One region of the Rhizobium mulingense genome, then DNA from elsewhere that is predicted to be linked to it. Evidence: predicted binding sites of a transcription regulator. Region 1 holds the regulator's gene; each other region holds the start of a gene.
What was found. The regulator PhoB, encoded in region 1, activates phosphate uptake and scavenging genes when phosphate is short. The targets are predictions, from matches to a motif close to TGTCATNNANCTGTCAT.

Region 1 (7,618 bases):
GGAGTTAAACATTATGAACATGTTGACGGAAGCTGCAGTTGAAAAGGCGCTGGATCAGAAGATGAGCAACGTCCCGTATAAGATGATCGGCCAGGATGTCTCGGTTTTCTACGGCGAGAAGCGCGCGCTTTTCGATGTGAACCTGAACATCCGCGAAAACACCGTAACCGCCCTGATCGGCCCCTCGGGCTGCGGCAAGTCGACCTTCCTGCGAAGCCTCAACCGCATGAACGACACGATCGACGGCTGCCGCGTCGCCGGCAAGATCACCCTCGACGGCGACGATATCTATGATCCCGACATCGACGTCGTCGAGCTTCGCGCCCGCGTCGGCATGGTCTTCCAGAAGCCGAACCCGTTTCCGAAGACGATCTATGAAAACGTCTCCTATGGCCCGCGCATCCATGGCCTGGCCAAGTCGAAGGCCGACCTTGACCAGATTGTCGAGAGCAGCCTGCAGCGCGCCGGCCTCTGGAACGAGGTCAAGGACCGCTTGCATGAATCCGGCACCGGCCTCTCCGGCGGTCAGCAGCAGCGCCTGTGCATTGCCCGCGCCGTCGCCGTCAGCCCCGAGGTCATCCTGATGGACGAACCCTGCTCTGCGCTCGACCCGATCGCCACCGCCAAGGTCGAGGAACTGATTCATGAGCTGCGCGAAAACTACACGATCGTCATCGTCACCCACTCCATGCAGCAGGCCGCGCGCGTGTCGCAGCGCACCGCCATGTTCCACCTCGGCAACCTCGTCGAGGAGAACGATACCGACAAGATGTTCACCAACCCGGACGATCCGCGCACCCAGGACTACATCATGGGTCGCTTCGGCTGATTGCGGCAATCCGAAGCCTTCCCGTTATTCGAGGACAAAGCCCCATGGCATCGACACATATTTATTCTGCCTATGATGATGATCTGAAGTTCCTCTCCAGGCGAATTTCCGAAATGGGCGGCCTGGCCGAGCAGATGGTCGCCGAATCCGTTCGCGCCCTGGTCAACGGCGACACGGCGCTGGCGCAGAAGGTCATCTCTGACGATGTGATCCTCGATCACACCGAACGCGAAATCGGTGACAAGGCGATCGTCACCATCGCCCGCCGTCAGCCGATGGCCGCGGACCTGCGCGAAATCATGGGTTCGATCCGCATCGCCGCCGATCTCGAACGTGTCGGCGACCTCGGCAAGAACACCGCCAAGCGCGTCATCGCCGTGCAGAGCACCGGCGTTCCGCGCAAGCTCGCCCGCGGCCTCGAGCACCTGTCCGAGCTGGCGCTCGTCCAGCTCAAGGAAGTGCTCGACGTCTATACGACGCGCGCCGCCGACAAGGCGACCGCCATCCGCGAGCGCGACAACGAGATCGACGCGATGTACACGTCGCTGTTCCGCGAGCTCCTGACCTATATGATGGAGGATCCGCGCAACATCACGAGCTGCACGCATCTTCTGTTCTGCGCCAAGAACATCGAGCGCATCGGCGACCATGCCACCAATATTGCCGAAACGATCTACTACATGGCGACGGGAGCCCAGCCGGAAGGCGATCGTCCGAAGGATGACAGTGCCAACACCGTCGGTGCCGCCACGGAATAACCGTGTCGAGCCCATTGCGTGCGTGCCCGTTCGGGGCGCGCAAAGAGGTCGCAGCCAATTTCTGATTTTGCGCGGGATCCTGGCTTAAATCACTCCGGATTTAAGGATCATGCGCGAGGAGACGAACACGCATGATCCCGAGAGTTGCAGTTGTTGAAGACGAAGAGGCCCTCAGCGTGCTCCTTCGCTATAATCTCGAAGCGGAAGGCTTCGAGGTCGATACCATCCTGCGCGGCGACGAGGCCGAAATCAGGCTTCAGGAGCGCACGCCCGACCTGCTCATCCTCGACTGGATGCTGCCCGGCGTCTCCGGCATCGAACTTTGCCGGCGCCTGCGCATGCGGCCGGAAACCGAGCGTCTGCCGATCATCATGCTGACGGCGCGCGGCGAGGAGAGCGAGCGTGTCCGCGGGCTTTCCACCGGCGCCGACGATTACGTCGTCAAACCGTTCTCAACCCCCGAGCTCGTCGCCCGCGTCAAGGCGATGCTGCGCCGCGCCCGCCCCGAGGTGCTGTCCTCGGTGCTGAAATGCGGCGATATCGAGCTCGACCGCGAAACCCACCGCGTCCATCGTAAGAGCCGCGAGGTCCGCCTCGGTCCGACCGAATTTCGCCTGCTGGAATTCCTGATGTCGTCGCCGGGCCGCGTCTTCTCCCGCTCGCAATTGCTCGACGGCGTCTGGGGCCACGATATCTATGTCGACGAACGCACCGTCGACGTCCATGTCGGCCGCCTGCGGAAGGCGCTGAATTTCTCCAACATGCAGGACGTCATCCGCACCGTGCGCGGCGCCGGCTATTCGATGGAAGCGTGAGGCGCAGGAAGTGTGTGTGGTCGGCGTTCCCACCGGTGCAGCCTTTCCACTCGCAATGCGCCAGCGCAGCCTATGCGTGTTCGGCACCACTTCTCCTCCGTCATCCCAGGGCTTGACCCTGATCCATGCTGCTGGAACCGCGCGGCCATGGCATCCAACTGCAGACAAACAATTGAAGCCGCGTGCTTGGTTGTGGATCCCAGGAGCAAGCCCTGGGATGACGGAGTTTGGGGAGGACGACCGGCAAGAAGCGAGACGTCTGGAGCAACTAAGCTAGAGCGATTCAGCCTTTCATGGAAACAAGAGTCCTCTAATGGAGTCCTTGAAAAAACCGCTTCAGGCGTTTCCTGGAATTGATCTAAGATCTGGACGGGTTTGCGCTCTTTGCCGTATCAGCACCTAACGCCACAGCTCCGTCGCTCCACAAAAAAACGGGCCGCGCGGGCCCGTTTCGCATTTCCATGACTGGTCCGCTCGCTCAGCTGACCCGCGCTGCCGCCCGGCGCCGTTCATTGACCGGCTGATAGGCGAGCTTCTGATGATAGCTGCAATAAGGCGAATTGTCGGGGGATTCGCAGCCGCAGAAGTGGAAATCCTCCTTCAGCGGATCGCCGACCGGCCATTTGCAGGTGCGTTCGGTCAGTTCCGTCAGGCCGAGGCGGCGCGAGATCGGCACAACCACATTGCCCTTCGGAACATATTCCATTTCCTCGATCGTTTCGATCTCGATCTCTTCCTTCAGCATCGTTGCGCCCTGCTGGCGGGTAACGGTGCGGGTGGTAATTCGGGAGGCGTAGTTCGGCGCGCGCGGCGCCGATGTCTGGCGCTTCGGCGTGCGCGCCGCCGTCGCCGTGCCGCCGGCCTTGGCGCGGCCCGGCAGGCTCAGCCGGTGTACCTTGCCGATAACGGCGTTTCGGCTGACACCGCCGAGCTGCGCCGCGATCTGGCTGGCGCTGAGCCCTTCGGACCACAGCTTCTTGAGTTTCTCGACCCGCTCGTCTGTCCAGTTCATGCCCTGTCTCCACCTTTTGCGTTGGTGATGGCAGAATCCCTCACCGTTGTCCCGGAAGCCTCCGAAACAAGAAACGCTTGATCAATTTTGGTGACTAGTTCCGCCGCATGCAGTCTAGTAATTGAACTTTAACCTAGTGTGAGGCTGACTCCGTGACAAGAGTCGCGGGAATCCGGATGAATCGAATTCGTAGTTTTCCCCAACTTGCTGCCCCTGCGTGTCATTTCTGCAATAATGCCTGTTGAAGGCTGAAAATGCCGCTGTGCAAGCTTGCTGCATCCGCTAAGGCCGCAGTTTTGTTGACATTGCAGCGCGAAAAGGAAATAGTACCGATCGCCGCCGAAAGGCGGCATTTTTGATTTTTCGGGCCTGGTTTTCTTAGCCGGAGTCCGTACTTGACAACGCTGATCGGGAGACCCGCGCCATGGCCGAAGCCGCGCCGCTTTATGACACCTATTCTCGTGCCCCGCTGCGGTTCGAGCGAGGCGAGGGCGTGTGGCTGATCACCGAAGGCGGCGAGCGTTATCTCGATTTCGGCGCCGGCGTCGCCGTCACCTCCGTCGGCCACGGCAATCCGCATGTGGTCGCGGCGCTGAAGGAGCAGGCCGACAAGGTCTGGCACCTCTCCAACATCTATGAGATCCCCGGCCAGGAGCGGCTGGCCAAACGGCTGACGGACGCCACTTTCGCCGACAAGGTGTTCTTCACCAATTCCGGTGCCGAGGCGCTTGAATGCGCGATCAAGACGGCGCGCCGCTATCAGTTTTCCAAGGGCCATCCCGAGCGCTTCCATATCATCACCTTCGAAGGCGCCTTCCATGGGCGCACGCTTGCGACGATCGCCGCCGGCGGTCAGGAGAAATATCTCGAAGGTTTCGGCCCCAAGGCTCCGGGTTTCGATCAGGTGCCGTTCGGCGACATCGAGGCTGTGCGCGCCGCCATTACCGATGCGACGGCGGCAATCCTGATCGAGCCGGTGCAGGGCGAGGGCGGCGTGCGCCCCGCCACCAGCGAATTCATGAAGGCGCTTCGCCGGATCTGCGACGAAAACGGCCTGCTGCTGATCCTCGACGAGGTCCAGACCGGCGTCGGCCGCACCGGCAAGCTCTTCGCCCATGAATGGTCCGGCATCACGCCCGATATCATGGCTGTCGCCAAGGGCATCGGCGGCGGCTTCCCGCTCGGCGCCTGCCTTGCGACCGCTGAGGCCGCTTCCGGCATGAAGGTCGGCACCCATGGTTCGACCTATGGCGGCAATCCGCTGGCCATGGCCGTCGGCAGCGCCGTGCTCGATGTCATTCTCGCCGACGGCTTCCTTGAACATGTGCGCGACGTCGCGCTGGTCTTCCGTCAGGGGCTGGCCTCGCTGAAGGACCGTTATCCCGATGTGATCGAGGATATCCGAGGCGAAGGCCTGCTGCTCGGCGTCAAGGCGGCCGTCCCCTCGGCCGAACTGCTGCAGGCGATCCGCGCCGCGCATCTGCTCGGCGTGCCGGCCGGCGACAACGTCATCCGCCTTCTTCCGCCGCTCGTCGTCACCGCCGAGGAAGCCCGCGAGGGTCTCGCCCGCCTCGAACGCGCCGCCGAGAGCATCCGCGCCTCCAAGGTCAAGAAGACGGCTTGAAGGGATTGCCGCCCTCGGGCGCACGACAGGTAAGAACATGGCTCCTAAACATTTCCTCGATCTTTCGGCCGTCACATCGGCCGACCTCAGAACCATCATGAACGATGCGCTTTCCCGTAAGCAGGCCTTCAAGGCCGGCCAGGGCGACAAGCCGCTCGCCGGCAAGATGCTGGCGATGATCTTCGAGAAGCCGTCGACGCGCACCCGCGTCTCCTTCGACGTCGGCATGCGCCAGCTCGGCGGCGAAACGCTGTTTTTGTCAGGCACCGAAATGCAGCTCGGCCGAGCCGAGACGATCGGCGACACCGCCAAGGTGCTGTCGCGTTATGTCGATGCGATCATGATCCGCACCACCGAGCACTCGCGCCTGCTGGAGCTTGCCGAGCATGCGACGGTGCCCGTGATCAACGCGCTGACGGATGATACCCATCCCTGCCAGATCATGGCCGACATCATGACCTTCGAAGAGCATCGCGGCCCGATCAAGGGCAAGACCATCGCCTGGACCGGCGACGGCAACAATGTGCTGCATTCGCTGGTCGAGGGGGCCGCGCGTTTCGGCTACCGCATGAACATGGCCGTACCCCTTGGTTCGGAGCCCAAGGATCACTATCTGAACTGGGCCCGCAATGAGGGCGCCGAAATCATGCTCTGCCATGATGCCGACCGTGCGGTCGAAGGCGTCGATTGCGTGGTGACCGATACCTGGGTCTCCATGAATCAGGAACATCGGGCCCGGGGTCACAACGTCTTTCAGCCTTATCAGGTCAATGCGGCCTTGATGGCCAAGGCCGGCAGCGATGCATTGTTCATGCATTGCCTGCCTGCCCATCGCGGCGAGGAAGTGACGGATGAGGTGATCGACGGCCCGCAATCCGTGGTCTTCGATGAAGCGGAAAACCGTCTTCACGCGCAGAAGTCGATTCTTGCTTGGTGCCTGGGCGCGATCTGAACCATAATCGGACGCCGCGCGCGAACAACGCGCGGCCGCGCGAGCGAAGGGCACCCTTGCTCATCGCTTGAAACTAGGAGTGAAAGCCATGGCAGAAGCTGCAGCCGCCCTCGGCCAGTTCGATTTCGCCGGCGATGACCATGTCGTCCCCTTTCAGGTGGAGGGTCTGGATGTGCGCGGCCGCGCCGTCCAGCTCGGCCCGATGCTCGATGCGATCCTCGAGCGCCACCATTATCCCGCGCCCGTCGCCCGGCTTCTTGCCGAAGTCGTCGTGCTGACCGTGCTGCTCGGCACCTCGCTGAAATTCGACGGCAAGTTCACCGTGCAGACCAAGGGCGATGGCCCAGTCGATCTTCTCGTCGCCGATTTCTCGACGCCGGAAAATGTCCGCGCCTATGCCCGTTTCGATCAGGCGCTGCTTGCCAAGGCGGTTGAAGCCGGCGAAACCGAGCCGGAGCAATTGCTCGGCAAGGGCGTGCTCGCCTTCACCATCGATCAGGGCAAGTTCGCCCAGCCCTATCAGGGCATTGTCGCGCTCGACGGCACCTCGCTCGAGGAAATCGCGGGCGTCTATTTCCGCCAGTCGGAACAGATCCCGACGCGCGTGCGCCTGGCCGCGGCCGAACTCTTCGATCGCGACGATGCCGGTAAGCCGCGCCATCGCTGGCGGGCCGGCGGCCTCGTCGCCCAGTTTCTGCCGGAAGCGCCGGAGCGCATGCGCCAGCCCGATCTCCACGGCGGCGACGGCGATGACGGCGACCGCCCGCATGGCGAGGACGATGCCTGGGTCGAAGCCCGCTCGCTGGTCGAGACCATCGATGCCGACGAGTTGACCGACCCGCTTGTCGGCACCGAGCGGCTCTTGTTCCGGCTGTTCCACGAGCGCGGCGTGCGCGTCTACGAACCGCGCGCCGTCTTCGATCGCTGCAGCTGTTCGCGCGACAAGATCAAGGGCGTGCTGAAGGGCTTTTCGGCCGAGGAGATCGAGGAAAGCCAGGAAAACGGCGAAATCGCCGTCACCTGCGAATTCTGCTCGACCACCTACCGCTTCGAAGCGGCCGAGCTTCAGCCGGCGGAATAGGCTCGGTTGAGGACACGCACAGCGAACAACAAAAGATTAGCGATGATGCAGCACGGTGACTCGACTTTGCGTAGTCAGTGCACCTATTCTCCAACTGGTTCGGGGTGGGGACTTCATGCGCTTTTTTTATCTCGTACTCGCACTCGTGGCGGCGATGCCACGAATTGGCTTGGCTGATGATAAGGCAATCCAATGGAAAGAGGTCGGGGGCTGGATCGTGGCTGTCGACCCGACTTTAGACAATGGCTGTTTTGTTCTGACTTCCTTTGATGACGACACCATTTTTCGTCTCGGCTTCAATTTCCGAAAAAAGGACAAACCTCTGTACATTCTGCTCGGAAATCCAAACTGGAAATCCCTGGAGAAAGGCAAGCATTATCACATCGAACTGTCGTTGGACCAGTCTCAATGGACGGCTGATGCGAGAGGTCTGGATCTCGATGGCCTCAAATCATTATGGATCGATTCCGACGATACCGGATTGATTGAGGAGTTCTCTGGCAAACTGAGTTTCCGCGCCAGCTTTAGAGGAAAGCAGATTGCTGCC
Region 2 (7,618 bases), 370 kb from region 1:
AGCAAGCGAGACTATGAGATTTTCCCGCATATCGAGACGATCGAAGGCCGCGTCTCGGCCGAGCAGATCCTCTGTGGGCGCGGCCTCGTCAATCTCTATAACGCCATCTGCATCGTCGACGGCATCCAGCCGACGATGAAGGATCCGGCCGACATCACCTCGCACGCGCTCGCCGGCAGCGACGAGGCCGCCGTCGAGACCGTCTCGCTATTTGCTACCTATCTCGGCCGCGTGGCCGGCGACATGGCGATGGTGTTCATGGCACGCGGCGGCGTCTACCTCTCCGGCGGCATCTCGCAGAAGATCCTCCCCGCGCTGAAGAAGCCGGAATTCCGGCAGGCCTTCGAGGACAAGGCGCCGCATACTGCGCTGCTTCGCACCATCCCGACCTATGTAGTGACGCATCCGCTGGCAGCCCTTGCCGGGCTTTCCTCCTATGCGCGCATGCCGGCCAATTTCGGCGTCTCGACGGAAGGCCGCCGCTGGCGGCGCTGATCCAGTGCGCGTCCCACCCGGACGCGCCGCACTCTAGCCAAACCGATCCCAACTCTTTATAGAGCCGCCAAAAGCACGCGTCGCCCCCCTGCGCCGCGTTGGGTCGAGACAGGAAAGCTCATTATTGGAAGCGGCGGAAAGCAGAAAGCAGAGCGTCAGCAGCGATACCGTCACCGGCATCCTGAAGCGCATCATCGCTGAAAACGGCCGCGACCATCTCTGGGGTTATGTCTTCGCGATTGCCTGCCTCATCATCGTGGCGCTTTCGACGGCGTTCACTGCCTGGATCATGCGGGCGATCATCGATGAGGCCTTCGCCAATCGCCGCGCCGACGTCGTCTGGATCATCTGTCTTTCGATCTTCGTCGCCTTCGTGCTGCGCGGTTTTGCGAGCTACGGTCAGGCGGTGGCGCTTTCCAAGGTCGGCAACGATATCGTCGCGCGATATCAGCGCCGCCTCTACGCGCATCTGATGACGCTTTCCGTCGGCTTCTTCAGCGAAGCGCGCTCGGCCCATATCGCCGCGCAGGTGAGCCAGAACGTCAGCGGCATTCGCGACGTGCTCAACCTCACGATCACGTCGACGGTCCGCGATCTCCTGACCTTCGTTTCGCTGATCGGCGTGATGGTCCTCCAGGACCCGCTGCTCAGCCTTGCCGTGTTCATCATGGCGCCGCCGCTGCTCTATGCGCTTCGCTATGTTTCCAAACGGCTGCGCTCGGCAACCCGCGAAGCCGTGCATCTGAACAGCCACGTGCTGGGCGCCATGCAGGAGACGATCCAAGGCATCGCCATCGTGAAAGCCTTCACGATGGAAGAGGAGCTGGAACGCAAGGTCAACAAACTTATCAAAGGTGCTGAAAACCGGGCAAACCGGATTGCCCGGCTTTCCGAACGCACCTCGCCGCTGACCGAGAGCTTTGCGGGCTTTGCCGTTGCCAGCGTGCTTGCCTATGCCGCCTACCGCTCGATCTATTACAACGTGCCGCCTGGCGCCTTCTTCTCCTTCGTCACCGCCTTGCTGCTGGCTTATGACCCAGCCCGCCGGCTTGCGCGCCTGCAGGTGCAGATGGAGCGCGCCGTCGTCAATGCGCGAATGATCTATGAACTGCTCGACATGGAGCCGCGCCAGCGCGACCTGCCGGATGCTCAGCCGCTGACGGTGACGCAAGCCAGGATCGAATTCCGCAACGTTTCCTTCGGCTACGGCAATGAGAGCGTACTGAGCGGAGTCAGCTTCATCGCCGAGGGGGGCGCGACGACGGCCCTGGTCGGGCCCTCGGGGGCCGGCAAATCCACCGTCATCAACCTCATTCCGCGCTTTTACGACCCGCGCGAGGGCGAGATCCTGATCGACGGGCAGGACATCGCCCACATCACCAAGAAATCGCTGCGCCAGCAGCTCGCCTACGTCTCGCAGCAGCCTTACCTGTTCGAGGGCACGATCCGCGACAACATCCGCTATGGCCGGCCGGAGGCGACCGATACCGAGGTAGAAGAGGCAGCCCGGCTTGCCTATGCGCATGATTTCATCTGTGCCCAGCCACAGGGTTACGATACGCCGGTCGGCGAAAACGGCGTAACGCTTTCGGGCGGCCAGCGCCAGCGGCTGTCGATTGCGCGGGCCCTGGTGCGCAATGCGCCGATCCTGCTTCTCGACGAGGCGACCTCGGCGCTGGACACCGAATCCGAAGCCGCCGTCCAGAAGGCGCTCGACGAGGCGATGACCGGACGCACCGTCGTCGTCATCGCCCACCGGCTTTCGACGGTTGTGCGCGCCGACAAGATCGTCGTCATGCAGCAGGGCCGGGTCGTGGAAGAAGGCAATCACGAGACGCTTGCGAAGGTCAGCGACGGTCTTTACGCTCGCCTCAACAATCTGCAGAGGCCTTCGGCTTCCGATTCAAACTGAGCTGATACGAGAGACCGAAATGAGCGATGCTGCGATGAAACTGGTGGTGGTCGGCGCGGCAGGGCGCATGGGACAGACGCTGATCCGGCTCATCCATTCCATCGAGGGCGTGACTTTGCATGCTGCCGTCGAGCGCCCCGGGTCGCCGTTCGTCGGCAAGGATGCCGGCGAGATTGCCGGGCTCGGCCCGACCGGCGTCATCATCGGCGACGATCCGCTCAATGCCTTCCTGCATGCCGAAGGCGTGCTCGACTTCACTTCGCCGGCGGCGACGGTGGAATTTTCAGGCCTTGCCGCCCAGGCCCGCATCGTCCATGTCGTCGGCACCACCGGCTGTTCGGAAGACGACAATGCCAGGATCGCCGCGGCCGCCCGCCATGCCCGCGTCGTCAAGTCGGGCAATATGAGCCTCGGGGTCAATCTGCTCAGCGTGCTCGCCGAGCAGGCAGCCCGGGCGCTCGAACCCGCTGACTGGGACATCGAAATCCTGGAAATGCACCACAAGCACAAGGTGGATGCGCCTTCCGGCACCGCGCTTCTTCTCGGCGAGGCCGCGGCCAAGGGGCGCAATATCGATCTCGCCTCGAAATCGGTCCGGGTGCGCGACGGCCATACCGGCGCTCGGCAAGCGGGCACGATCGGCTTTGCGACGCTGCGCGGCGGCTCCGTCATCGGCGAACATTCCGTGCTTTTCGCCGGAGAAGGCGAAATCGTCACCCTGTCGCACAGTGCGGCCGACCGCTCGATCTTCGCGCGCGGCGCCATCAAGGCGGCTCTCTGGGCGCGCGACAAGAAGCCGGGTCTCTATTCCATGCTCGACGTGCTCGGGCTTTCTTCCCAATAACGACATTCGGAGACATATTGATGAGCGGAACCCTCGTCCTCGTTCGCCACGGCCAGAGCGACTGGAACCTGAAGAATCTCTTCACCGGCTGGAAGGATCCCGATCTGACCGAGCTCGGCATCCAGGAAGCCAATGCCGGCGGCGCAGCACTCGCCGAATACGGGATCAAATTCGACGTCGCCTATACGTCGGCGCTGGTGCGCGCCCAACACACGCTGAAGCTCGTCCTCGACAAGGTCGGCCAGCCCGACCTGCCGACGATCCGCGACCAGGCGCTGAACGAGCGGGACTATGGCGATCTCTCCGGGCTGAACAAGGACGACGCCCGCGCCAAATGGGGCGAGGAACAGGTGCATATCTGGCGCCGTTCCTACGACGTGCCGCCGCCCGGCGGCGAAAGCCTGCGCGATACCGGCGCCCGCGTCTGGCCTTATTATCTCACCGATATCCTGCCGCGCGTGCTCAGGGGCGAGAAGGTGCTGGTCGCCGCCCACGGCAATTCGCTGCGTTCGCTGGTCATGGTGCTCGACAAGCTGAGCAAGGAAGGCGTGCTTGCCCTCAACCTCGCGACCGGCGTTCCCATGGTCTACAAGCTGAACGCCGATTCCACCGTCGCTTCCAAGGAAGTGCTCGGCGACATGTCCGGCGCACATTGAAGCCAATCGCCGCGCCAGCCGACGACGGCTGGCACGGCGCATGTATCAATTCTCGATCGTGAACTGCACCCGGTCGGCCGCAAACCGGCTGATCGAATATTGCACCGGCACGCCGTCAAGATCGGTATTCATCGCCTTGGCGATCAGAAGGATCGCACCGGGGGTGAGTTCGAGATCGGCCAGATCGGCCGTGTCGGCATGGGCCGCCGTCACCTCGGTCGTCGCCCGAACATAATCCGCCAGCCCAAGTTCGGCGAAAGCTTTGGTGATCGATTGATGTTTACGGTAGGCCTCGCCGATCCCGGCGAAACGCTCGGCGGGAAACCAGCTCGTCGCCTTTGACACCGGCCGCCTGTCGGCCTCGCGCAACGTTTCCAGCCGGATCACCTGTGCGCCCGGCTTCAGGCCCAGCCAACGGGCGACCTCGGCGCTCGCCTCCTCCGTCACCTCATCCAGCAGCAGGCTGCGCATCTCGCGCGCCTGATCGCCAATGCCGGCGGTAAAACGCGTGCGCCGGGTGATCGGGAAGCTCAGCCGCTCCTTGCGCTCGATCAGCGTGCCGCGACCTTGCACCGCACGAACGATGCCTTCCTGCGCCAAGGCTGCCAATGCGCTACGCACCGTATGCCGGTTGACGCCGAATTGCAGCGCCAGGACGGTTTCGGGTGGCACCATTCCGGTTTCGTCATAGGCGCCGTTGCCGATCGCCTCGCGAATTCGGTCGGCGATCTGACGCCAGAGCGCCACGCCGGTCTGCCTTTGCACCTGATTCAATCCCGCCATTCCATCCCCGCCCTGCCATTTCGCGCCTTTTAACACCCTTCACACGCCTGAAAGGACGCGGAGGCGCTCCAGGGTGTCACACGCTTGTCACGGCATCGTTTTAGGAATAAGTCTAACTTGTGCGGTTGTCTATATCAATAGACATTTCGAGGAAAGCGGCGATGAAATCAGCGGACAGGAACAACGCTGCGTCACAGATGGCATCGGGGCGCAAACGCGCCGCCGATCTGTTGGCGCGCGCAGAACGCAGCGAACTCTCGGCGGCCTGGGATGCGTTGCCGCAAAAGCCTGCGGCGCATCCGGTTCGTGGACCGGAGACCGGGCTGGTGATGGTGCGCGGACGCATCGGCGGCGGCGGCGCTCCCTTCAATCTTGGCGAGGTGACGGTCACGCGCGCGACGGTCCGGCTCGACTCCGGCTCGGTCGGCCATGCGCAGGCGCTCGGCACCGACCGCGAGAAGGCGCGCCTGGCGGCGATCTTCGATGCGCTGTGGCAGGAGGAAGCGACGAAGGATTTCGTCGAACGGGCGCTGCTTTTACCGATCACTGAGCGGATCGCCGCTGCCGAACGCCGTAAGGCCGACGAGACGGCGGCGACCCGCGTCGATTTCTTCACCATGGTGCGGGGAGACAACTGATGGATTTCAACATGGAAGCCTTGACCGGCGGCTTTGCAGAGCCGGTCTTCCACGCCCAGAGCGTCTTCAAGATGCTGATGGATGGCATGGCCCGTCCCGGCACGATCCAGACCGTTCAGCCCGATGTCACACCGCCTGCGCCGCTCGGCATTGCCGCCGGCGCGATCGCGCTGACGCTTTGCGACCACGACACGCCGGTCTGGCTTTCGCCGGGGCTGACGAAATCCGCTGTGCCGGAATGGCTCGGCTTCCACGCCGGCGCGCCGCTGACCACGGAGAAGGCCGAGGCACGCTTCGCCTTCATCGAAGCCGGTGCCGCGCTTTGCCCCTTCGGCCTCTTCGCCTCTGGCACGCAGGAATATCCCGACCGCTCGACGACGCTCATCATCGAACTTTCCGCCCTCGAAGGTGGCCGCGGACTGGCGCTGATCGGCCCCGGCATCCAGAGTGTGACAGAGATCGCACCTGTTGGGATGCCGGAGACCTTCCTTCGGCTCTGGACCGAGAACCGCGCGCCCTTTCCGCGCGGCATCGACATCGTGCTGACATCGGACGAGCGCTTCCTCTGCCTGCCGCGCACCACCAAGATCACAGCAACGGAGATCTGAGCTCATGTATGTTGCCGTCAAGGGTGGCGAAGCCGCCATTGCCAATGCCCACCGCCTGCTTGCCGACCGCAGGCGCGGCGACCGTTCGCTGCCGGCGATCGGCATCGACCAGATCGTCGCGCAGCTGGCGCTTGCCGTCGACCGTGTCATGGCGGAAGCCTCGCTTTTCGACCGCACGCTCGCCGCGCTCGCCATCCGCCAGTCGCGCGGCGATATGATCGAGGCGATCTTCCTGCTGCGCGCCTACCGCACGACGCTGCCGCGCTTCGGCTATTCCAGGCCGCTCGACACGGCTGATATGACGATCGAACGCCGTATCTCGGCGACCTACAAGGATCTCCCGGGCGGCCAGCTCCTCGGGCCGACCTTCGACTATACCCACCGGCTGCTCGATCCATCGCTGCTTGCCGACGAAGCGGTCGAGACGCCGGCGCAGCGCGCCGCCGAGACCGGCCGCGTCATGCGAGTCTCGGAAATCCTCGGCGAAGAGGGCCTGATTGAGACCGATGGCGACATGCCGGAGGATCACGAGGTCAGCGACCTGACGCGCGAGCCGATGGAATTCCCGATGAGCCGTGACCTTCGCCTGCAGGCGCTCGCCCGCGGCGACGAAGGCTTTCTGCTGGCGCTCGGTTACTCCACCCAGCGCGGCTACGGCCGCAACCATCCCTTCACCGGTGAGATCCGCATCGGCGAGGTCGAAGTCGAATTCGACGTGCCGGAACTCGGTTTCGCCGTCTCGCTCGGTACGATCCAGATCACCGAATGCCAGATGGTCAACCAGTTCAAGGGGTCGGCCAAGGCGCCGCCGCAGTTTACCCGCGGCTACGGCCTGGTGTTTGGCCAGAGCGAGCGCAAGGCGATGGCGATGTCGCTCGTCGATCGGGCGCTGCGCGCCGAAGAACTCGGCGAGGATATCACCGCGCCGGCCCAGGACGAGGAATTCGTCATCTCGCATTCCGACAACGTTCAAGCGACGGGCTTCGTCGAGCACCTGAAGCTTCCGCATTACGTGGACTTCCAGGCCGAGCTCGATCTCGTCCGCCGCATGCGCCGCGAATTCGAAGCCGCCCGCAACGGTGGCGAAGACATGAAGGAAGCCGCCGAATGAGCGATCTGGCCAGCTACAACTTCGCCTATCTCGACGAACAGACCAAGCGGATGATCCGCCGCGCCATCCTGAAGGCGATCGCCATTCCGGGCTACCAGGTGCCTTTCGCCTCGCGCGAGATGCCGATGCCTTATGGCTGGGGCACCGGCGGCGTGCAGGTGACGGCCTCGATCATCGGACCTGATGACGTGCTCAAGGTCATCGACCAGGGCGCCGACGACACGACCAATGCCGTGTCCATCCGCGCCTTCTTCCAGAAGGTCGCCAATGTCGCGGTGACGACGCACACCAGCGAGGCGACGATCATCCAGACGCGCCACCGCATCCCCGAGGAAAAGCTCGGAACCGGCCAGGTGCTCGTCTATCAGGTGCCGATCCCGGAACCGCTGCGCTTCCTCGAACCGCGCGAGACCGAGACGCGCAAGATGCATGCGCTCGAGGAATACGGCCTGATGCATGTGAAGCTCTACGAGGACATCGCCCATAACGGCCGCATCGCCACGACCTATGCCTATCCCGTCAAGGTGCATGGCCGCTACGTCATGGATCCCTCGCCGACACCGAAGTTCGA
Region 3 (7,618 bases), on a different contig from region 1:
TCAGAAGGGTGGGAATTTTGCCGAGCGGATTGTTGTCCACCAGGATCGCCGGCCCGGTATTGGTGTCGACTCGGATGGCGTTCAACTCGATACCCAGGAAATGCGCGGCCATCCGCACCTTGCTGGAATAGGGCGATGCGGGCGAACAAAGGAGCTTCATGGGACACCTGACGAGATTGTGGATGGCGCGGACTATCCCCGAAGCCGGTTGCAGGGTCAATCGCCCGCGGCCGTCTTGTTCTCGCCGCGCAGCCAGAAGGCGCGGTGCGAAGCGAAACGGTCCTGCGCCAGATGGTCTTTCAGCGCCGGCAGCAGCTGATGCAATTCGTCCTTCAGCGTGAAAGGCGGATTGACGATAACGAGGCCGGAGCCCGTCAGTCCCGTTATGCCGCGATCGCTGCGCACGGTCAGTTCGGCGCAGAGCATTTTCGGAATGTCGAGCGACTGCAGCGTCTCGTGGAATTCCTTGATCGGGGCGCCTTTCTTCAGCGGATACCACAGGCAGTAGGTGCCGCCGGGAAAGCGCCGATAGGCCCTCTCCAGCCCCTTGGCCAGACGCTGATATTCGTCCTCTTCCTCGAAGGGCGGATCGACGAGTACGATGCCGCGCTTTTCTTTCGGCGGCAGATGCGCACCGAGCGCCAGCCAGCCGTCGAGTTCGGTGATGCGGGCATGGTGATCGCCTTCGAACAGCCGGTGCAAGCGGGCATAGTCCTCGGGATGCAGCTCCATCGCCGACAGTCGGTCCTGCGGCCGGAATAGCATGCGCGCCAGTTTCGGCGATCCGGGATAAAAGCGTATGCCGCCCTCGGGATTGAGTTCGCGAATTGCCGAGAGGTAGGGTTCCAGCAGCTCGGAAACCTGCGGTCCGAGGTCGGCTTCCATCAGCCTGCCGATGCCCTCAAGCCATTCGCCGGTTTTCTGCGCCTCCTCGGAGGAAAGGTCGTAGAGCCCTGTGCCGGCATGCGTGTCGAGCACGCGGAATCCGCCTTCCTTCTTCTGCATGTAGCGGATCATCCGCGCCAGCACGGCGTGTTTCAGCACATCGGCAAAATTGCCCGCGTGGTAGATGTGGCGGTAGTTCATTTTCGCTGATGTCCGTATGAATTCGCGTCATGGGGAGTTTTTCTGGCTTTTGGCCATTCCAGGCTTGGAATATACAAATGCCATGAACATTGCGACCCCCATCGACGCCAAATCCCCGAAGTCGGACACCAGGCTGGGCCACACGGCCTGTCCACACGATTGTCCCTCCACCTGCGCGCTGGAGGTCGAACTATCTGAGGACGGCCGCATCGGCCGCGTGCGCGGCGCCAATGATCATTCCTACACCGCGGGCGTCATCTGCGCCAAGGTCGCCCGTTATGCCGAACGTCTTTACCATCCCGAGCGGCTGATGCATCCCTTGCGCCGCAGCGGCGCCAAGGGGGCAGGGGAGTGGCAGCAGATCTCCTGGGACGACGCGCTGGATGAGATTGCCGAAGCCTTCGTCAAGGCCGAGGCACGTGACGGAAGCGAGGCGATCTGGCCCTATTTCTACGCCGGCACCATGGGCTGGGTGCAGCGCGATTCGATCGACCGTCTGCGCCACGCCAAGCGCTATTCCGGTTTCTTCTCGTCGATCTGCACCAATCCGGCCTGGACCGGCTTCACCGTGGCGACCGGCGTGCTGCGCGGCCCCGACCCGCGCGAGATGGGCCGCACCGATTGCGTCGTCATCTGGGGCACCAATGCGGTTTCGACCCAGGTCAACGTGATGACCCACGCCATCAAGGCGCGCAAGGAGCGCGGCGCCAAGATCGTCGTCATCGACATCTACGACAATCCGACGATGAAGCAGGCCGACATGGCCTTGATCGTCAGGCCCGGCACCGACGCGGCACTGGCCTGCGCCGTCATGCATATCGCCTTCCGCGACGGCTATGCCGACCGGGATTATATGGCGAAATATGCCGATGATCCCGAAGGTCTCGAAGCGCATCTGAAAACCAGGACGCCGCAATGGGCGGCCGATATCACCGGCCTTTCGGCCGAGGAGATCGAGGCCTTCGCCCGCCTCGTGGGCGCGACGAAGAAGACCTTTTTCCGCCTGGGCTACGGTTTCACTCGCCAGCGCAATGGCGCGGTCGCCATGCATGCGGCCGCCTCGGTCGCCACCGTGCTCGGCTCCTGGCAATATGAGGGCGGCGGCGCCTTCCATTCGAACAGCGATATCTTCCGCATGAACAATGCGGAACTGACCGGCCGCTCGATGAAGAATGCCGATATCCGCATGCTCGATCAGTCGCAGATCGGCCGCGTGCTGACCGGCGATCCGGTGGCCCTGCGCCATCGCGGCCCGGTAACGGCAATGCTGATCCAGAACACCAATCCGGCCAACATCGCGCCCGAGCAGCGCCTGGTCAGACGCGGCTTTGCCCGAGACGAGCTGTTCGTCGCCGTGCATGAGCAGTTTATGACCGAGACTGCCGAGATCGCCGATATCGTCATTCCGGCGACGATGTTCGTCGAGCATGACGATATCTACCGGGCCGGCGGCCAGAACCATATTCTGCTCGGGCCGAAGCTGGTCGAGCCGCCGCCAACCGTGCGCACCAATCTCTTCGTCATCGAGGAGCTGGCAAAACGCCTCGGCGTCGCCGATCGTCCCGGCTTCGGCTTCACCGCACGCGAGATGGTCGACCGCGTGCTCGAATCGAGTGGCCTGCCGGGTTACGACTATTTCCTCGAACACAAATGGTTCGATCGTCAGCCGGCTTTCGAGGAGGCGCATTTCCTCAACGGTTTTGCCCATCCCGATGGCAAGTTCCACTTCCGGCCGGACTGGATCAACCAGCCGGCGCCGAACAAGCCGCCGGCGGCGATCGGCGCGCTCGGCCCGCATGGGGAGCTTCCTGTCTTCCCCGATCAGGTCGATGTCATCGAAGTGGCCGATCCCGAGCATCCCTTCCGCTTGGCCACGTCGCCGGCCCGCAACTTCCTCAATTCGAGCTTTTCCGAAACCAAGACGTCGCGTCAGAAGGAAGGTCGTCCCGAGGTCATGATCAATCCTGTTGATGCCGAGGCCAACGGCATTGCGCATGGCGACCTTGTCCGCATTGGCAACGGCCGCGGCGATCTGCGCATCCACGCCCGCATCACCACCGAGGTCAGGCCGGGCGTGCTGATCGCCGAGGGCCTCTGGCCGAACAAGGCGCATGTCGACGGCGAGGGGATCAACGTCCTGACCGGCGCCGATCCGGTCGCGCCTTATGGCGGCGCGGCCGTGCACGACAACAAGGTCTGGCTTCGTAAGGACACGGTATGATGCAGCCGAAATCACGGGTGAAGATCGTCGGCGAGGAAATCCTGTCGAATGGATGGACGCGGCTGAGCAGCTATTTGCTCGACTATATCGACCGCAAGGGCGCGACCCAGCGGCTGAAGCGGGAGGTCTACCACCGCACGCCGGCCGCTTGCATCCTGCTCTATGATCCGAAACGCGATCTCGTCGTCCTCGTGCGCCAGTTCCGTCTCGCCGTCCATCTCAACGGCGATCCCGCCTGGATGATCGAGGTGCCGGCCGGCCTTCTTGACGACGACCATCCCGAACAGGCGATCCGCCGCGAGGCGATGGAGGAGACCGGCTACCGCCTGCGTGAGGCTCGCTTCCTTTTCAAATCCTATCCCTCGCCCGGCGCTATCGCCGAGGTCGTCCATTTCTTCGTTTCTTTCATCGATACCGCCGACCGCATCGCGGAAGGCGGCGGTCTGGCCGAGGAGCATGAGGATATCGAGGTTCTTGAAATTCCGCTGGACGAGGCAACCCGGATGATCGAAACCGGCGAGATCTTCGACACCAAGACGATCGTGCTGCTGCAGTGGGCAGCCTTGAACAGATAGCGGATGAGGCGGTTGAGCCCATGACGTTTTCCAGGTTGAGATAATAGCGCTTACGATTTCATACGAATGTCATGGAGCGGTTCTATCCGCTGCGGGCTTGCCAATCTCGGATCGGTCAGGAGAAGGCCTATGTGGCTCAGTAATTTCACCCTCGTTCTCCCCGACCAGGTGGTGAGCGAAGGTTCCGTGCGTGTTGAGGATGGCGCTATCGCCGAAATCCAGCCGGAGCCGGTGGTGGCGGCTGCGATTGATGGCGGCGGACGGCTGCTGATGCCGGGATTCGTCGATCTGCACGGTGACATGATCGAGCGCGAGATCGCGCCGCGACCGAATGCGACCATGCCGATCGATTTCGGCATCCACGAGCTCGACAAGAAACTTGCCGCCGCCGGTGTGACGACGGCCTTTGCCGCTGTCTCCTTCGCCACTGAAAGCGTCTACGGCCATGTCCGCTCGCTGGAGACGACGTCGGCGGTGATCGAGGGCATCAACCGGCTGCGCGACGATCTGCTGATCGACCACCGCGTCCACGCCCGCTATGAAATCACCAATGTTGGCGCAGCGCCTGCGCTCGAGCGCCTGCTGAATGCCGACCAGATCGACATGGTTTCGCTGACCGACCACACGCCGGGGCAGGGACAGTACAACAACCTGCAAAGCTATATCCTCAGCATTTCCGAGCGCCGCGCCATCTCCGAGGAAATGGCCGCCGAGATCGTCGCCAAGCGCATCGCCATGCGCAATAACCCGGACATCGAGGCCAAGCTGAGAGAGATCGTCGCGCTGTCGCTGAAGCACAGGCTGTCGCTTGCCTCGCATGACGATGACAGCGTCGAGAAGGTTGCCGAAATGCACGACCTCGGCGTTACCATCAGCGAGTTTCCGGTCACCGCCCCGGCAGCCGAAGAGGCGCGCCGCCGAGGGCTCTGGACGCTGATGGGTGCGCCGAACGCGTTGCGCGGCCAGTCGATGTCGGGCAATCTCAGCGCTCTCGATGCCGGAAGGGCGGGCTTGCTCAGCGTCATCGCTGCCGATTATCACCCGGCCGCTTTCGTGCCCGGCATCTTCAAGCTCGCCGACACGGTGGATGGCGGCCTGCCGGCCGCCGTCGCCATGGCGACCGGAAACGCCGCCCGCTCCGCCGGCCTCCTGGACCGGGGCGAAATCGCCATCGGCCAGCGCGCCGATCTGGTGGCGGTCGAGCCGGGCGACATCAACCGCATCCGCGCCACTTTCCGCGCCGGCCGCTTCGTCTACAGCGACGGCACGCTGCATCCGTTGCGGGCGCTGGCGGCTTAAGCGCGATCGCCGATCAGCGAGATGAGCTCAGCTTTGGGCGCAACGCCCGAAGCCTCGGCGCCGATCGCCTTGCCGCCTTGCATCGTCACGCGGCCTTCGGCAAACAGCCGCAGCGCCTGCGGATAGATCTGGTGTTCGACGGTCAGCACCCGTGCGGCAAGGCTTTCGGCCGTGTCGCCGAAAAGTACCGGAACGGCGGCCTGGCCGATCACCGGTCCCTCGTCCATGCCTTCGGTAACGAAATGTACGGTGCAGCCGGCAATGCGCATGCCGGCGTCAATGGCGCGCTGATGGGTATGCAGGCCGGGGAAGAGCGGCAGCAGGGAAGGGTGGATGTTGAGCATCCGTCCTTCATAACGCTGGATGAAAGTCGGCGTCAGCAGCCGCATATAGCCGGCCAGGCAGAGGATGTCGGGCGAGAGCTCGTCGAGCGCCGAGAAGATCGCCGCCTCGTGCGCGTCCTTGCTGGCATAATCCTTGCGGGGAAAGGCGAAGGTGGCGATGCCCTCGGCTGCCGCCTTGGCAAGCCCGCCGGCCTCCGCCTTGTCGGAAATCACCCCGACGATCTCGGCTGGATAATCGGCGGCCTTCGCAGCCGCGACCAGCGCCATCATGTTGGAGCCGCCACCCGATATGAAGACGACGACGCGTTTGCGCGGCGTGCTCATATGGCAAGCGTACCCTTGTAGACCGTGCCGGCAGCGCCTTCGGCGCGGGCAATCATGCTGCCGAGCGTGACGACCTTTTCGCCTTCGGCCTCGAGCGCGTCCGATACTGCGGCGACATTCTCCTCGGCGACGACGACGATCATGCCGATGCCGCAGTTGAAGGTGCGCAGCATCTCCTTGGCTTCGACGCCGCCCGTCCTGGCGAGCCACGAAAACACCGGCGGTACCTTGACGGCCGCAAGGTCGATCTCGGCCGACAGGTGCTTCGGCAGCACGCGCGGAATATTCTCCGGGAAGCCGCCGCCGGTGATATGGGCGAGCGCCTTCAGCGCACCGGTCTCGCGGATCGCCTTCAACAGCGGTTTTACATAGATGCGGGTCGGCTCGAGCAGGGCTTCGCCGAGCTTCTTACCTTTGGCGAACGGCGCCGGCGCGTCCCAGCCGAGGCCGGACAGTTCCACGATCTTGCGAACCAGCGAGAAGCCGTTGGAATGAATGCCGGAGGAGGCGAGGCCGAGGATCACGTCGCCCTCGGCGATGTCACCGGAAGGGAGCAGCTTGCCGCGTTCGGCAGCGCCGACGGCAAAGCCGGCAAGATCGTAATCGCCGGAGGAATACATGCCCGGCATTTCAGCCGTCTCGCCGCCGATGAGCGCACAGCCGGCCTCGCGGCAGCCGGCGGCAATGCCGCCGACGATCGCAGCACCCTGGTCGGGGTCGAGCTTGCCGGTGGCGAAATAATCGAGGAAGAACAGCGGTTCGGCGCCCTGGACCACCAGATCGTTGACGCACATGGCGACGAGGTCGATGCCGACGGTGTCGTGGTAATCGGCTTCGATGGCGATCTTCAGTTTGGTGCCGACGCCGTCATTGGCGGCGACGAGCACCGGGTCGGTAAAGCCCGCGGCCTTGAGGTCGAAGAGCCCGCCGAAGCCGCCGATCTCGCCGTCGGCGCCGGGACGGCGCGTCGAGCGTACCGCCGGCTTGATCTTCTCGACAAGGAGGTTGCCGGCATCGATATCGACGCCCGCATCGCTGTAGGTCAGGCCGTTTTTCCCAGACTGGCTCATGCTGGTCTCCGAAGGCTGTTTTCAGGCGGCCGACACGCCGCGTCATCTGCCGGTCGCAATTGCATGACAGGGCCGTTTATGCAAGCGCTGCATGGGAAAAGCCCCCAATTTCCCGCGTCTTCAGCCGGCATTTTCCGGAATTACCGCGACAGGGTTGACCATCTTTACGCCTGCATCCTATGTGCTGAATGACCGCGTCCGGGAAGACGCGGCGTTTAGCGGCGGCGAGCGATCAGCGGGGAAGCGATGCCACAGCATGTCAGCGGCAACAGTCTCAAGCGCCAGATATTCTTCTGGCTGGCCGTGCTCGTCTTCTTCATCGCCTTTCTTTATGTCTTCAGCTCGATCCTTCTGCCTTTCATCGCCGGTATGGCGATCGCCTATTTCCTCGATCCGGTGGCAGACAGGCTGCAGCGACTTGGCCTGAGCCGCATGATGGCGACTATCGTCATCCTGATCGCCTTCGTGATCACCTTCACGCTGGCGCTGATGATCCTTATTCCGGTGCTCGTCAGCCAGTTCAACGATTTCGCCGAGCGGCTGCCGGGCTATATCAGCCAGTTGCAGCAGTTCATTGACACCTCCAAAAACTCGCTGCTGCCGGAATGGGTCCGGAGTCAGGCCGGCACGATCAAGGATAATTTCTCCGGCATCCTCTCCGAGGGCATGGGCTTCCTGACCGGGCTCTTCGCGCAGATC
Region 4 (7,618 bases), 130 kb from region 1:
ATTTCCTCGGCCGTTTCACCTCTTTCCGTCATGTCGGCGTCTTCCCCGAGCAGATCGTGCACTGGAGCTGGATGAAGGAGCAGGTCGAAAGGGCCGGCCGGCCGCTGAAGGTGCTGAACCTTTTCGGCTATACCGGCGTCGCCTCGCTGGTTGCCGCCGCAGCCGGCGCCGAAGTCACCCATGTCGACGCCTCGAAGAAAGCGATCGGCTGGGCGCGGGAAAACCAGGCGCTCGGGCGCATGGAGAAGCTGCCGATCCGCTGGATCTGCGAAGACGCGATGAAATTCATCCTGCGCGAGGAACGCCGCGGCAGCCAGTACGACATCATCCTCACCGATCCGCCGAAATTTGGCCGCGGCCCGAACGGCGAAGTCTGGCATCTTTTCGAGCATCTGCCGTTGATGCTCGATGTCTGCCGCGAGATCCTGTCGCCGCAGGCCGTCGGCCTGGTGCTGACCGCCTATTCGATCCGCGCCAGCTTCTATTCGATCCACGAGCTGATGCGCGAGACCATGCGGGGCGCCGGCGGCGTGGTCGAATCCGGCGAGCTGGTCATCCGCGAAGCCGGCCTCGACGGCAAGACGCCGGGCCGCGCCCTTTCCACCTCCCTCTTTTCCCGCTGGGTGCCGAAATGAGCAAGGACTTCCACGATCAGGGACCGCGTAGGGTCGGACAGGTGAAGGAAGTCACCTCGCTTGCCAATCCGATCATCAAGGACATCAAGGCGCTGACGAACAAGAAGTCGCGGGAGGAAAGCGGGACTTTCCTCGCCGAAGGGCTGAAGCTCGTCATCGATGCGATCGAACTCGGCTGGACGATCCGCACGCTGGTCTATGCCAAGGCCGCCAAGGGCAAGCCGCTGGTCGAGCAGATGGCGGCCAAGACCGTCGCCTCGGGCGGGCTGGTGCTCGAAGTCAGCGAAAAGGTAATTGCCGCGATCACCCGGCGCGACAACCCGCAGATGGTCGTCGGCATCTTCGACCAGCGCTGGAAACCGCTCAAGGACATCCGGCCGAAAGAGGGCGAGACCTGGGTGGCGCTCGACCGCGTTCGCGACCCCGGCAATCTCGGCACCATCATTCGCACGGCCGATGCGGCCGGGGCTTCCGGCGTCATTCTGGTCGGAGAGGCAACCGATCCCTTTTCGCTCGAGACCGTGCGCGCCACCATGGGCTCGGTCTTTGCCGTGCCGGTCGCACGCGCAACGCCGGAGGAATTTCTCGCCTGGCGGAAATCGGCCGGCGTTTCCATTGTCGCCACCCATCTTGCCGGCGCGGTCGATTACCGCACGATCGACTACCGGAAGAAGCCGATCGTGCTCTTGATGGGCAACGAGCAATCCGGCCTCCCCGAGCAACTCGCCAAAGAGGCCGACGCGCTTGCCCGCATTCCGCAGCAGGGCCGCGCCGATTCCTTAAACCTCGCCGTCGCCACCGCCATCATGCTTTTCGAGGTGCGCCGCCATCTCCTCTCACTTGCCGAGGGCAAATGACCGAACAGACGCATGCACGCCCCGCGCTCTTTGCGCGCCCAGCGCCGATCCTCTTCTTCATCGTCGCCGCCGTTCTCATCGACCAGATCGTCAAGATCGCCGTCGACCATTACCTGCCGCTGCAAGAAGCCGTGCCGGTTCTTCCGATGTTGGCGCTCTACCGCACCTATAATCTCGGCGTCGCCTTTTCGATGCTGTCGGGCATGGACGGCTGGTTCATCGTAGGCATGCGGCTCATCATCGTCGCCTTCGTCATCTGGCTGTGGTACCGCACCGCCAAAGATCGCTGGCTCGCTCATCTCGGTTACGCGCTGATCATCGCCGGCGCGATCGGCAATCTGGTCGACCGCTTCGCCTACGGGCATGTGATCGACTACATCCTCTTTTATACCGAAAGCTGGTCCTTCGCGGTCTTCAATCTCGCCGACAGTTTCATCACCATCGGCGCGGCTTGCGTCATTCTCGACGAGCTGTTGCTGCCGAAAAAGGCCGGCCGCTAAAATCTTATCGAATTCCTGAAGGCATTCGGAAGGGGCCTCATGTTAGCCAGATAGCATGCACAACCTGGGACAGTTGCAGGAAAGATTGTCCGCCGCCTTCGGCGGACCCGCCACCACGCCGCATCAGGAGCGGATGGGGCAGCCCTCCCTGCGACCACATGCAAGCGCACATGCGGAAGCCAATCAGCGCCAGGCGCCCGACCCGACACGGCGCCTGCTGTTCTACTGGCTGCGCGGCGCCGGCCTGCTTGCCGCAACGATCCTCATGCTGCTTGCCCATGCCGGCCATCCGTTGCTGCTGCCGGGCGGGCTTGTCGTTCTCGGCCTGGCGGTGCTTGCCGGTTACCTCGTCCTGACGATCCGCCGGCGGGGGGCAAACAAGCCGGGCGGCCAATCGCTGCCGGAGCGCAACGACGGCACAAAGCTGTTCGCCGACGTGCACGACGTGCTCGGCGACATCACGGTCGGCCGCACCATGGACCGGCGCATCATCTCCGCCAACGATACGTTTCGCCGTCTGACCGGACGGCTGCATCCGGAAGGACGCAGTTGCGAGGAGATCGGCCTCGCCTTCCGTCCCGGTCCGATCCCACATTGCTACGATGTCGAAATCTCGACACCGGAAGGCCAGCGCATTTTCGTCTGGCGCGACGTCGTCACCCGCGATCCTGCGAACGGCCGCCTGTTGCTGCAGAGCGTTGCCCGCGACGTCACCGAAGAGCGGCTGATCGCGCAGAGCCGCGAGGAGGCCCGCCAGAAGGCCGAATATAACAGCGCCGCCAAATCCAGGCTGCTCGCCACCGTCAGCCACGAAGTGCGCACGCCGCTTTCCGGCATCCTCGGCATGACCCATCTGCTCGCGGAGACGCGGCTGACGCAGGAACAGCAGAATTATCTGACCAATATCCGCCAATCCGGCCACGCGCTGACGCAGCTCGTCGAAGATCTGCTCGATTTCTCCACCATCGAGGTCGGCCGCTTCGAGCTGCACCCGCGCTCCGAATCCCTGCGCAAGCTGCTCGAGAGCGTCGTCGAGATGCTCGCCCACCGGGCGCACGAAAAGGGTATCGAAATCGGCGCCACCGTGTCATCCGACGTGCCGGAGCAGATGAGCTTCGATCCGGCGCGGCTGCGCCAGGTTCTGTTCAACGTCATTGGCAACGCCGTGAAGTTCACTCAGGTCGGCGGCGTCTTCATCCGCGTCTCGCTTGACGCCGGCAACCTGTTGATCACCGTGGCCGATAGCGGTCCCGGCATGACGGCGGAGGAGCAGGCGCGCGTCTTCGGCGAGTTCGAGCAGGGCGGCACCGTCGCCGACAAGAGCAGCGGCACCGGGCTCGGCCTTGCAATCTCGGCGCGCATCATGCGCGAATTCGGCGGCGCATTGACGGTTGCCAGCGAAAAGGGCCTCGGCAGCGAATTCACCATCCGCTTTCCCGTCGAGATCGGCAGCGAACGGCCCGACCGGCGAAACACGCTGCTTGCCGGCAACAGCGTCGTGCTCTTGGCGCCGGCAGGGGCGGCGCGCACCGCCATCGCCGAGACCATCACCGCGCTCGGCGGGGTCTGCCATCTCGTCGGTGACGGCGAGACGGCGCGGGAAAAGCTGCTCGGCATGGCCAATGGCGGCGGCCGGCCGACCGATATCATCGTCGACCACCGCATGTCGGCGGAATTTTCCACTCACCTTGCCGACCGCGCCGAAATCGCCGCGCTCGGCCTGCGCAAGGTTCTGCTCGTCAACCCTGAAGAACGCAGCGCCCATCCGCTCGACCTGTTCGATGCCTGGCTCATCCGGCCGCTGCGCGAACAGTCGCTGATCGATGTGCTGCGCGGGCGCATGCGCGGCATGGAAAAGCGCGACGCGCTGAACGACAACCAGCCGGGCTTCGGGCTTTCGGTGGCGGAGGCGAGGGTGGCGGCGAGCGGGCTCAGCATCCTGCTCGGTGAGGACGATCCGATCAACGCCATGCTGGTGCGCGTCGTCCTGGAAAAAGGCGGCCACAAGGTGCGTCATGTCGAAGATTTCGAGACGCTGCTCGATTGCGCCCTCGGCGAGGCCGATACCCGCCCCGACATCATCATCAGCGATCTGTCGATGCCGGGCGGCAATGGCATCGACATGCTGGCACGGCTGCGCGGTCACGAACGGCGGCTCGATCTTGCGCCCGTGCCGGTGATCGTGCTGACCGCCGACAAGAGCGATGAATCGCGCCGCCAGGTCTTGCTCAACGGCGCCAACCGGGTCATGGTGAAGCCGGTCGACCCGCTGCGGCTGCTGACCGAAGTTCAGGCGGTAGCAGCACTTTCCGCCCGCCGGGCAGAGGCACGATAGAGCCCCGTGGGGACCGGTACGCGTCTTGCCTCGGGAAATGCAATATGTCACTTTCCTGTCGTACAGAAGTGTTTTATGGCGTCGATAAGCCGGCAACCGGAGAATCGCCATGTCCTCCATCGACATTCTCAATCGTGACGTCACAGCCGAGGCTGCACGGCCGTCGACGGCTGCTGCGCAGAAGGACGGCGAGATCCTTGGCCGCATCGGCAATCTGGAAACGCGCCTTGCCCGCACGGCGCGCGAGATCGACGCCGCCCAGGCAGTGCGCTACCGCGTCTTCGTCGACGAAATGAAGGCACAGCTGCCGCTCGACGCCATGCGCCGCCAGCGTGATGTCGACGCCTATGATGCCTTCTGCGATCATCTGCTTGTTCTCGACCGTGCGATCGAGGGCGATTCTGAAGACCAGATCGTCGGCACCTATCGGCTGCTGCGCCAGGATGTCGCCATGGCCAATGGCGGTTTTTACTCGGCTTCCGAATTCGAGATCGAGGGGCTTCTCGCCAAGCATCCGGACAAGCGCTTCATGGAGCTCGGCCGCTCCTGCGTGCTGCCGGAATACCGCACCAAGCGCACCGTCGAGCTTCTCTGGCAGGGCAACTGGGCCTATGCGCTGAAGCACGGGATGAGCGCCATGTTCGGCTGCGCCTCGTTCCCCGGCGTCTATCTGGAAAGCCATGCGCTCGCCCTGTCCTTCCTCTACCATAATGTGCTGGCGAAGGATGAATGGGCCGTCGGCGCACTGCCGCATCTCGCCCGCAACATGGACCTGATGCCGGTCGAGGCGGTCAACCCGAAGCGGGCGCTGATGGCCCTGCCGCCGCTCATCAAGGGTTATCTGCGCCTCGGCGCAATGGTCGGCTCCAGCGCAGTCATCGACCACGCCTTCAACACGACCGACGTGCTGATCGTGCTGCCGATCTCCAGCATTTCCGACCGCTACCTGAACTATTACGGCGCCGACGCCGGCCGCTTCGCGAGCTAGACCTTCTCTGGCCAGCTTGCTGCATGCTGCCCTGGCGCAAACCTGCCGGGTTGTCCGATCGGCGCCCTCATAGATCCGATCGCCTTCTCGTGTCCGACGGGTTCTCCCCATAGGCCGCCCGGTAGATTGCCGCAAAACGGCCAAAGTGGCGCAGCCCGGCCGACGTGCTGCCGGCCGGGCGCTAAATGCCGTCTCGAATTGGAGGCAGAGGCCGGTTTACGAACCCGCCCCGTAGGCAGCGATCGCCGCCATGTTGACGATATCGCTGTCCTTGGCGCCCATCGAGGTGATCTGCACGGCCTTGTCGAGGCCGACGAGGATTGGGCCGATCACCGTCGAACCGCCGAGTTCCTGCAGCATCTTGGTCGAGATCGAAGCCGAGTGGAAGGCCGGCATGACCAGCACGTTGGCGGGGCCGGAAAGGCGGCAGAACGGATATTGCTCCATCACCTTGCGGTTCAGCGCGACATCGGCGGCCATCTCGCCGTCATATTCGAAATCGACGCGGCGCCTGTCGAGGATCTTCACCGCCTCGCGGACCCGCTCGGAACGTTCGCCGGAGGGATGGCCGAAGGTGGAATAGGCGAGCAACGCGACACGCGGCGGATAGCCCATGCGCCGTGCGAGGCCGGCGGCCTCTTCGGCGATATCGGCAAGCTCTTCGGCGCTCGGCATGTCGTGCACCGCGGTATCGGCAACGAAGACGGTGCGGCCGCGGCAGAGCGCCAGCGACACGCCGATGACGCGGTGGCCGGGCTTCTCGTCGATGCAGCGGCGCACATCCTCGAGCGCGGTCGAATAGTTGCGGGTGATGCCCGTCACCATGCCGTCGGCGTCGCCGAGCGCCACCATGCTGGCGGCGAAATGGTTGCGATCGTTGTGAATCAGCCGCTGCGCATCGCGGTGGAGATAACCCTTCCGCTGCAGCCGGGCATAGAGGTAATCGATATAGGCCTCGACGCGGGTAGAGATGCGGGCATTGACGATCTCGAGGCCAGGGCGGTTGAGATCGATGCCGGCGCGCTCCGCCGTCGCCCGGATCAAGTCCTCGCGGCCGAGCAGCAGAGCGGTGCCTAGCTGCTGGTTGGCATAGGACAGTGCGGCGCGCAGGACCTGCTCTTCCTCGGCTTCGGCAAAGACGATGCGCTTCGGCCGGCGGCGCACACGCTCATAGAGGCTGGCGAGCGTCGAGGCGATCGGATCGCGGCGGGCCGAAAGCTCGCGGGCATAACCGGCCATGTCGGTGATGACCTTGCGGGCAACGCCGCTTTCGATGGCGGCCTGGGCGACCGCGACGGGGATGGCCGAGATCAGCCGCGGATCGAAGGGAACCGGGATGATATATTGCGCCCCGAAACGCGGCCGGTTGCCCTGATAGGCGGCGACCACATCATCGGGAACATCCTCGCGGGCCAGATTGGCCAGCGCTTTGACTGCGGCGATCTTCATCGCGTCGTTGATCGTCGAGGCGCGCACGTCCAGCGCGCCGCGGAAGATATAGGGGAAGCCGAGGACGTTGTTGACCTGGTTCGGATAGTCCGAGCGGCCCGTCGCCATGATGGCGTCGTCGCGAATGCGGGCCACCTCTTCCGGGGTAATTTCGGGATCGGGATTGGCCATGGCGAAGATGATCGGCCGATCCGCCATCGAGCGGATCATCTTGGCCGAGAAGGCGCCCTTCTGCGACAAGCCGAAAATGACGTCGGCCCCTTTCATCGCATCTTCCAGCCTGCGGGCGTCGGTCTTTGCCGCATGCGCCGATTTCCACTGGTTCATGCCCTCGGTGCGGCCCTGGTAGATGACGCCCTTGGTGTCGCAAAGGATGATGTTTTCAGGGGCAAAGCCCATCGCCTTGATGAGCTCGACGCAGGCGATCGCCGCCGCGCCCGCACCGTTGCAGACGAGCTTGGTCGTCTTCAGGTCGCGGCCGGTCAGCTCCAACGCATTGATCAGGCCGGCGGCGGCGATGATCGCCGTGCCATGCTGGTCGTCATGGAAGACCGGAATATCCATCAGCTCGCGCAGCCGGCTTTCGATGACGAAGCAATCCGGCGCCTTGATATCCTCGAGGTTGATACCGCCGAAGGAGGGGCCGAGGAAGCGCACGCAGTTGATGAACTCGTCGACATTTTCCGTATCGATCTCGAGGTCGATGGAATCGACATCGGCGAAGCGTTTGAAGAGGACCGCCTTGCCTTCCATCACGGGCTTCGAGGCAAGCGCGCCGAGATTGCCGAGGCCGAGGATCGCCGTGCCGTTGGAAATGACCGCGACCATGTTGCCGCGCGCAGTGTAGTCGTAGG

Region 2: a site for PhoB is predicted at 4,765-4,781, ahead of phnF (phosphonate metabolism transcriptional regulator PhnF). Genes of this name have one in related genera too.
Region 3: a site for PhoB is predicted at 3,939-3,955, ahead of PYR71_RS21755 (alpha-D-ribose 1-methylphosphonate 5-triphosphate diphosphatase). Genes of this name have one in related genera too.
Region 4: a site for PhoB is predicted at 4,373-4,389, ahead of olsB (l-ornithine N(alpha)-acyltransferase). Genes of this name have one in related genera too.

Annotation. Positions count from the first base shown of each region.
Region 1 is NZ_JARFVE010000002.1:501,492-509,109, reverse strand. It holds gene pstB (phosphate ABC transporter ATP-binding protein PstB) at 14-829, shown strand; gene phoU (phosphate signaling complex protein PhoU) at 874-1,587, shown strand; gene phoB (phosphate regulon transcriptional regulator PhoB) at 1,719-2,402, shown strand; gene PYR71_RS02610 (GcrA family cell cycle regulator) at 2,881-3,414, opposite strand; gene PYR71_RS02605 (aspartate aminotransferase family protein) at 3,839-5,038, shown strand; gene argF (ornithine carbamoyltransferase) at 5,076-5,990, shown strand; gene PYR71_RS02595 (Hsp33 family molecular chaperone) at 6,079-7,071, shown strand; gene PYR71_RS02590 (hypothetical protein) at 7,187-7,618, shown strand, end outside.
Region 2 is NZ_JARFVE010000002.1:870,389-878,006, forward strand. It holds gene PYR71_RS04445 (glucokinase) at 1-495, shown strand, start outside; gene PYR71_RS04450 (ABC transporter ATP-binding protein) at 620-2,407, shown strand; gene dapB (4-hydroxy-tetrahydrodipicolinate reductase) at 2,427-3,251, shown strand; gene PYR71_RS04460 (2,3-bisphosphoglycerate-dependent phosphoglycerate mutase) at 3,272-3,907, shown strand; gene phnF (phosphonate metabolism transcriptional regulator PhnF) at 3,953-4,690, opposite strand; gene phnG (phosphonate C-P lyase system protein PhnG) at 4,852-5,328, shown strand; gene phnH (phosphonate C-P lyase system protein PhnH) at 5,328-5,936, shown strand; gene PYR71_RS04480 (carbon-phosphorus lyase complex subunit) at 5,941-7,047, shown strand; gene PYR71_RS04485 (alpha-D-ribose 1-methylphosphonate 5-phosphate C-P-lyase PhnJ) at 7,044-7,618, shown strand, end outside.
Region 3 is NZ_JARFVE010000010.1:111,707-119,324, reverse strand. It holds gene PYR71_RS21775 (glutathione S-transferase) at 1-160, opposite strand, end outside; gene PYR71_RS21770 (23S rRNA (adenine(2030)-N(6))-methyltransferase RlmJ) at 217-1,086, opposite strand; gene PYR71_RS21765 (molybdopterin-containing oxidoreductase family protein) at 1,103-3,307, shown strand; gene PYR71_RS21760 (NUDIX domain-containing protein) at 3,304-3,882, shown strand; gene PYR71_RS21755 (alpha-D-ribose 1-methylphosphonate 5-triphosphate diphosphatase) at 4,012-5,181, shown strand; gene purN (phosphoribosylglycinamide formyltransferase) at 5,178-5,849, opposite strand; gene purM (phosphoribosylformylglycinamidine cyclo-ligase) at 5,846-6,919, opposite strand; gene PYR71_RS21740 (AI-2E family transporter) at 7,166-7,618, shown strand, end outside.
Region 4 is NZ_JARFVE010000002.1:635,810-643,427, forward strand. It holds gene PYR71_RS03240 (class I SAM-dependent methyltransferase) at 1-635, shown strand, start outside; gene PYR71_RS03245 (TrmH family RNA methyltransferase) at 632-1,492, shown strand; gene lspA (signal peptidase II) at 1,489-1,992, shown strand; gene PYR71_RS03255 (PAS domain-containing hybrid sensor histidine kinase/response regulator) at 2,048-4,327, shown strand; gene olsB (l-ornithine N(alpha)-acyltransferase) at 4,437-5,315, shown strand; gene PYR71_RS03265 (NADP-dependent malic enzyme) at 5,532-7,618, opposite strand, start outside.